DNA from 2 places in the Pseudarthrobacter sp. CC12 genome. Region 2 is predicted to be linked to the other one. Evidence: riboswitches for the same ligand, from Rfam matches in the RefSeq annotation. Region 2 holds a riboswitch; the other holds the start of a gene.
What was found. Region 2 has a riboswitch for cyclic di-AMP ahead of PV772_RS09605 (M23 family metallopeptidase). Riboswitches for the same ligand answer to the same signal wherever they lie in the genome.
Positions count from the first base shown of each region.

Region 1: linked by a shared signal. The riboswitch ahead of PV772_RS16460 (C40 family peptidase) and the one ahead of PV772_RS09605 (M23 family metallopeptidase) in region 2 are both predicted to bind cyclic di-AMP.

Region 1 covers NZ_JARDJH010000026.1:37,651-41,497, reverse strand. The annotation lists gene PV772_RS16465 (M23 family metallopeptidase) at 1-721, shown strand, start outside; cyclic di-AMP (ydaO/yuaA leader) riboswitch at 833-1,027, shown strand; gene PV772_RS16460 (C40 family peptidase) at 1,098-1,772, shown strand; gene PV772_RS16455 (NlpC/P60 family protein) at 1,936-2,709, shown strand; gene PV772_RS16450 (HNH endonuclease) at 2,981-3,481, shown strand; gene PV772_RS16445 (NTP transferase domain-containing protein) at 3,537-3,847, shown strand, end outside.
Region 2 covers NZ_JARDJH010000010.1:27,081-30,927, forward strand. The annotation lists gene PV772_RS09595 (DUF3105 domain-containing protein) at 1-189, opposite strand, end outside; gene PV772_RS09600 (DUF305 domain-containing protein) at 240-920, opposite strand; gene PV772_RS09605 (M23 family metallopeptidase) at 917-1,723, opposite strand; cyclic di-AMP (ydaO/yuaA leader) riboswitch at 1,725-1,896, opposite strand; gene PV772_RS09610 (TlpA disulfide reductase family protein) at 2,057-2,677, shown strand; gene PV772_RS09615 (cytochrome c oxidase assembly protein) at 2,720-3,694, opposite strand; gene PV772_RS09620 (metalloregulator ArsR/SmtB family transcription factor) at 3,734-3,847, opposite strand, start outside.

The DNA.
Region 1 (3,847 bases), on a different contig from region 2:
CGCGCGCCGCCGTCGGGGGCCCCTGCGGCAGGTAACGGAGTTCGCCGCCGCAAGCGGGATTGGCCAGAAGGCTGGAATCGCCCTGGCTGCCACCGGACTGGTGCTGACGGTCACAGTGCCGGCCACCAGCCCGGTCATGGCCACTGATGCGTCCGGCAACGCGCCCCTGGCAGCTTCCTCCGTCAGCCCGCAGCCGCAGATTTCCGCCGATATTGGTGCCCAGATCGACTTCAGCCGCTCCGCCGTCGTGACCCAGGCCGACCCGGACGGGAAGCTCAAGCAGCTCCTGAGTGCCCAGTCCGCCGGCTCCGTCACGCGGGCGGCGTCGGCCGGCACCCTGGCTGCACCACTAGCCTCCCTCGTGACCGCGTCACCGTTCGGATACAGGGTGAGCCCGATTACCGGCGGCTCCGGCGACTTCCACCGGGGCCAGGACTTCGTGGCTCAATGCGGGACGTCCGTCCTTGCCGCTGCGACCGGCACCGTTACCTTCGCAGGCTGGCACCAGTTCGGCGGCGGAAACCGGGTGGTCATCGACCACGGCAACGGACTGGAAACCACGTACAACCACCTGTCGTCCTTCAACGTCAAGGTGGGCCAGACGGTCTCCCGTGGAGAAGTCGTGGCGCTCAGCGGCACCACAGGTGCCTCCACCGGCTGCCACCTGCACTTCGAGGTGCAGGTCAACGGCGAAGTGGTCGACCCCATGGGCTGGCTGTAACGAATGATTGCCCACTCTCAGATCGCAGCGACCTGCCGTGACCTGAATGTGACATTGAAACAAAACTGCTGTACCGTCTAACTCGCGTCAACTTTTCCGAAGTTGACGCTCTTGAGTGGATTGCCTAACTCTGCCACCGCTCAAGGTCCGTTCGCATTTCATCGTCTGGCAGGGGCGGGGGAACCAATTTTGGCCTTCTCTCCAGAAGGCCTTGGGGTTAAGTCACCAGCTTCCCAGGAAGCTGCGTGGCCGGGTGACTCCCATCCGAATCCGACAGCTCACCTCGCAGGCATTGGGAGAGGCTACCTTCGTGTCTTCACGGCATCATTCTGCGCGCCACCGTGCGCAAACGGTTCGCACCAGCCCCTTGGACGCCGTGTCCAAGGCCGTGAGTGCAAATGCCGGGACCGTAGGCCGCCAGGCTGCCGTAGTGGCAGCCGCATCGGGCCTGATCCTGAGCATGGGCCTGCCAGCAAACGCAGCTGACACCACCGCCGGTGTCTCTGCATCCACCGAGTCCGGCTCGGCACAGACGGCACTGGCCGTCACGGCCGCCCCCACGGCCACGGTTTCCTTCGAGCGCCCGGTCGTCAAGACCACCGCCGCTCCGAAGGTGGAGGCGGTACGTCCCCAGTCCACCGCGCCGGCCGAACGCGCCGCCACCGCTGGCCAGGACGCCGCTCCCGCCGCCAAGGCTGCCGAGACTGTCTCCGCCGCAACCTCCGGCATTGCAGCCATCGCCTACACCGGCATCGGCCACTCCTATGTATGGGGCGGCACCAGCCCGGTCACCGGCTGGGACTGCTCCGGGTTCGTCCAGTGGGTCTACGCACAGGCCGGGATCAGCATCCCGCGCACCAACGCGTGGAACATCATGACCCCGACCTCCACCCCGCAGGCGGGCGACCTCGTTGTCCAGAACGGCGGCGCGCACGTGGGTATCTACGTCGGCAACGGCATGATGATCAGCGCGCTCAACCCCTCCCAGGGCACGCTGCTGCACTCGCCCGCAGCCACCGGTACCTCGTCGTACTACCACCTCAACAAGTAGTTCTTGGGCTTAGCGCTCCAAGGGCTATTTCTTTGCCCACAGCTTTTCCGCTAGAAACCAGATCCCCGTTCGGGATGCGCCGGCTTACCCCCAAGATGCCGGCGCGTCCAGCCCCCTTTGCCTGCCTACACGCGGTCCGAAGGAAAAACGAAAGAGAGAACTCATGACGACTCGTGCTACCGCACGGCACCGCGCCGAGGTCACCAAAACCAACTCGATCGCCATCATTGCCAAAGCTGTCAGCGACAACGCCGGTGGCATGGGCCGCCAGGCTGCTGTTATCGCCGCGGCTTCCGGCCTGGTCCTGACCAGCGGGCTCGCAGCGAACGCTGCCGACGCCAACGTCAAGCGCGATTCCGCTCCGGCGTCCCAGCTCGAAGTTGAATCGGCCGTCGACGCCCCGATTTCCGCGGCTTCCACCATTGCCATCAGCTACGAGAAGCCTGCTGTCACCACCACGCCGGCTCCCGTCGTCGAGCCCGAGCCCCAGGTCCAGGTGCAGGAAGCTGCTCCCGCGCCTGTGGCGCAGCCTGTTGCTGCTGCCAAGGCCACGGTCAAGGTTGTTACCGCCGCTGCTCCGGCTGCTCCCGCCGCCCAGGTTTCCGCAAGCGGGAAGGGAGCAGCCATCCTTTCCGCCGCATACGCCCAGCTCGGCGTGCACCAGGACTGCACCATGCTGGTGACCAACGCACTGGCTGCCGTCGGCATCCATTTCCACGACTGGCCGGCAGGCTACCTGTCGCTGGGTGACACCGTGCCCATGTCCCAGGCCCAGCCCGGCGACCTGCTGTACTACGCCGACGGTGGCGGCGGCATGGCCCACATTGCCGTTTACGCCGGTAACGGCATGGCCGTCCACGGCGGCTTCAATGGCAACGACACCGTGGTCTTCAGCGCCAATGTTGGCTCCGGACCGGTAGCCATCCGCGTACGTTAGGCATTCCTGTGCCGGCCTTAACCAACGCCGGCCCGCGTGCTGCTTGCCAGAGGACCCCCGCCAGCAAGGCGGGGGTCCTTTGCGCTTAAGGGCTTTGCCGCCGGCGTCCCCGCCTTTTCCCTGGCATGGTGACGGAAGGGGCCTCCGGGGCGGCGATTACCTGATTCTGCACTTCTTTGTTTACTCTTGTGATGTCGATCCATAGCCCGGACATGCCGAGGGCAGCCGGCCCTCGTGCCCCTGACGGGTGCGGCCGTGAAGAGGTAAGTGCATGCGCACTCTCGTTCTGAATGCTGGATATGAACCGCTGGCGGTTATCACTTTCCGCCGGGCGCTGGTGCTTGTGCTCACGGGCAAGGCAAGCGTCGTGGCCGAAGGGGACGACCCGGTGGTGGGGCCCACCGACGTCCTGGGCCGCCCGTCCGTGATCCTCCTCAACCGTTACATCCGGCCCAGGTACAACCACTCAACGGCCGTCAGCCGCAGGGGCGTACTCCGGCGGGACGGTCACAAATGTGCCTACTGCGGCAAGGCTGCGCACACAATCGACCACGTTCACCCAAAGTCGCGTGGAGGTGCCGATTCGTGGGAGAACCTGGTGGCCGCCTGCCTGCGGTGCAACAACGTCAAGGGCGACCACACTCCCGCCGAGATGGGGTGGACCCTTCGGTTTGTTCCCGAGCCGCCGCACGGGACGATCTGGCAGATCAAGGAACTGGAGAAGCCGACCCCCGCATGGGATCCGTTCCTGCTGCCGGAGCGCGCTGCCTGACAGTTTCCCGGCGCCTCCCGGCGCCGGAAAGGGTGCCGGTCGCTAGGCTGGGGAAGTGCACAAGAACAGCTTGGCTTTTGATGCCCTGATCCTTGCCGGGGGACGATCATCGCGCCTGGGCGGCGTGCCCAAGCAGTCGTTGGTTTTCCACGGCCAAACCCTCCTGGAGCGCGCCGTTGCCGCGGCGGCCGGTGCCCGGCTGACCGTGGTTGTCGGCGATGCGGGAGTCCTGCCGGGTGAATCCGGGGAGGGCCACCCGCTGCCACTGTCGGTCCGCCCTGCCAACCTGCTTGCATGCCGGGAGGAGCCGCCCTTTGCTGGTCCGGCGGCTGCGATTGCCGCAGGCCTGGATACCCTGGCGAGGAA
Region 2 (3,847 bases):
GCTGGCTTCCTCGCGCTGGCGTACTTCGCCGACGACGACAAACGACACCGAACCAATGATCGCGGCGACGACGACCGCCGCCGCACCGTAGAGCAGCCAGGCTTTACGGCGCGCCGTGGCCCGCTGTTTTGCCTGCAGGGCCTTCAGGATCGCCTGTCGTTCCTCGCGGGAGGGCCGGGGCTGGGGCATCAGGTGGGCTCGCTTTCGTCGCTGGTGCGGCCGGAATGGGCTGCGGATGGTCAAAGTCGGGCGCGCAGATCCTGCAAAGCCAGTATTTCAGCGCTTTGCGCTTCCATCAGGCCGGCGGCGAAGTCGCGGACGCGGGCGGTCTCGGCGAGATTCACGGCAGCAGTGGCCATCGCCACCCCGCCCTGGTGGTGGCGGATCATCAGATCAGTGAAAAGCCGGTCCGCCTCTGTCCCGGAAGCGGCCCGGAGGGCCTGCATCTGTTCCGGGGTTGCCATGCCCTCCATCTCTGTCTGCGGTGCCGCGGCAGCAGAGGCGTCATGGGATGCCCCGTGCTGCCCCGTCCCGGCCTGCATCCAGGCCATGGGCGCCGCGGTGCCTGCCTGGGACAGGCCCCATCCCTGCAGCCAGGCGAACATCTGACCCTTCTGGTGCTGCTGGGTGGTCGCGATGTCATAGGCGACCGCGCGGATTTCTTCGTTGGTGGACGTATCCCTGATGATCAGGGCCATCTCCACGGCCTGGGCGTGGTGGACCTGCATGTCACGGGCAAATCCGGCATCCGGTCCATCATCTGAGATCTGCTGCGGCGCGCCGGACAGCCGGCCGATGGCGAAGAAAGCCAGCGCGGTGAGGATGAGAACGGTGACGAAGACGGCCCACAGCAGGCCGCGGCGCTGAACCGGCCGTGGTGCGCGGCCTGCCGCGCCCGCGCCAAGGTTCGTCCCGGTCACAGCCAGCCCTGCGGATCAACGGTCTGGCCGTTGAAGAGCACCTCAAAATGCAGGTGGCAGCCGGTGGAGTTGCCCGTCGTTCCGGCAGCGGCCAGCCGCTGCCCGGCGGCGACGGGTGCGCCGACGCTCGTCTCGATCGAGGCCAGGTGGTTGTAGGTGCTTTTCAGGCCGTTGCCGTGGTCGACCACGATCCGGTTTCCCCCGCCGTACACGGACCATCCTGCCTCGACCACCGTTCCGGCTCCAGCCGCGAACACCGCTGTCTGGCAGGACGCCACCAGGTCAAGGCCGGTGTGAAGCTCCCCGGATCCCCCGGTTATCGGACTGGTGCGGAAACCGAACGGCGACGCTACGGACATGCTCGCCAACGGTGCGGCGAGCCCCGACAAAGCCGCAGGGCCGGCGGGAACAGCTGCCGCGGGGACCAGCTGCGCCGAAGCCCCGGCAGACCCGGCCGCCGGGGACTCGGGTACGGCCGGGGCCGGGACAGTGGCCACCGGGGACCGGTCGAAGGAGATGCTGGCGCCCGGCGAAGCCTGCGCCGGAACCTCGATTGCGGCCACCTGTTCCACGCCTGCCGCAGCGGGCCGGTCAGCGCCCGTGCCGGCATTGGCCGCAGTGATCGCTGCGCCGACCAGCATTGCTGCGGTGATGGTGGCCGCTGCCGGAAGGTTGCGTCGAAGGACGGCGAAGTCCCGGCTGGTAGGCCTACGCCGGCTGTGCCGGGGAGCGGCAGAATCGACGCGCCAGGCATCGGCTCGCACCGGGCTACGGTGCCGGCCGCGGGCAGGGGAAGACGGCATGGGGTCCTTTCAGCGCCTGCGAAGTTAGCTGTCGGGTTCGGGCCAAGGATCAAGCCCGGCCGGGGACTCGAACCGCTCGATGCAGTCTTCAGCTCCGGCTTCACCCCAAGGCAGCGCAGCTGCCGGAAGATGGGTTCTCCGCCCCCGCCTGTGAAGCTCGTCGTGTTCGAGGCCCGGGCGGGGTTGGGCGTGCGGCCTCGAAGGCACTGATACACAAATGCCTGTATCAACATTACAGGCAGGTCCTGGAATCGTTATAACCCTGTGATTTACCTGATAGTCGCCTGCAGCCGCCCGCCGCTCCCTTTTCTACGCGGGATAGAATCAACGACTGTGGATCTGTTCAAGCGTGCAGGAGATGACAAGTGCCCGCCCCGGCGGGCTGTTCTGGGGCTCGGTGCTGCGGCGCTGGCCCTGTCCGGTTGCGGGGCGCAGGAGGATTCGCTCGCCGCGCAGTCCCGCGCAGGGGATGACAAGAACTACATCGCAGGTGATGGTTCAGTCAACGAGTACCGTCCCGACGCGCGCGGTTCGAAAGTTTCCCTGACCGGGACGCTGTTCAGCGGGGAAACCATCTCCTCGGACGACTGGGCGGGCAACGTGGTGGTCCTGAATTTCTGGTACGCGGGCTGTGCTCCCTGCCGGAAGGAAGCGCCGGACCTGGTCGCGCTGAACAATGAATTCCGGGACCAGGGAGTGCTGTTCTATGGTGTGAACGTCCGGGACGATGCGCCGACTGCGGCTGCCTTTGAACGCACGTTCGGGGTGGGTTATCCAAGTTTTGATGACAGCAACGGCGGGATCCTGCTGGCCATGACGACGTATGTGCCGCCGCGCGCCGTTCCCACGACCCTTGTCCTGGACCGGGAGGGCCGGGTCAGCGCGAGGATCCTCGGGATCTCCGAGAAAGGGACCCTGAAGGCGCTCATCGTATCGGCGCTTGCCGGACAGTAAGGGAAGTGTTCGGAAGGTAACGACGCGGCAGGCCGGGCCGGTTCAGCGGTGCCGTTCGGGCCGGTTGGCCAGCTGCTGCAGGTACTGGTTGTAGGCATCCATGTCCGCATCGCCGCCGGCGCTGGCTACTGCCCGTTCTGACCGGGCCCACCCGCTGGCTTCGTCCCGCTGCCACCGGACCAGGATGAACATCAGCAGCAGTACCCCCGGCAGCTCCCCGTAGGACCATGCCAGCCCGCCGGCAACTCCCTGGTCCTGCATTGGATTGATATTCCAGCTTTCGGGCGGGACGGCAAAGAATTCGACCATCGGATCGGTAGCCATCATGATGACCACCCCAAAAAAGGCATGCAGTGGCATTTCCGCGAAAATATCGATCAACCGCCCAAAATGGGTCTGCCGGGTGGGCAATGGGTCGGCCGAGATCAGCGGCACGGTGAAGAGGATCCCGGCGAGCAGGAACAGCAACTCCAGCCCGACGTGCCCGTACCAGCTGGGCAGCAGCAGATCGGCGAGCCCAGAGAAGTACACGCCGTAAAAGCTCAGCAGGAACAGGGGGACCATGAACCCCGGGTGGATGGCCAGGCGTCCCCATCTGGAGCGCAGGCCCCAGATCGCGGCCTGAAGCACCGGCCGGCCCAGCCGGTTGTGTGGTGTCGTGCGCAGCAGCAGGGTGCCGGGTGAGCCGACAACCAGCAGCGGCGGAACGGCCATCATCAGCGTCAGTTGCTGGAACATGAAAATGGAGAACATCCGCAGCCCGTAGCCTTCGATCCCGGCGCCCATGACCACGACGATGGCGGCGCAGCCGGTCAGGAACGAGATGGTGCGTATCGGCGACCAGGCCCGGCCCCGGCGCCAGAGAGTGATGGCCCCGCCCAGGTAGAGGACGGCAGCGGCCAGCGCCAGTGCCGGGATGAGCGGAACGGGCTGCAGGTTCGGGGCCAGATACTCGCCCAATGACGGGGGTAGGGTCGGCAGCCAGACCGGGCCGTCGATACGGTAATCACCGTTCATGCCCGAACCCCCCTGCGCACTTCCCCCGCCGCATCGGTGTCAGCTGCTGGCTGCTGACTGCAGACGGTCCTGGCCCGTGTGCCCGACGTGGGTCAGGCCAAGATCCAGGAGTAAACGGACGTGCGAATCGGCCAGCGAGTAGTAGGCCATCCG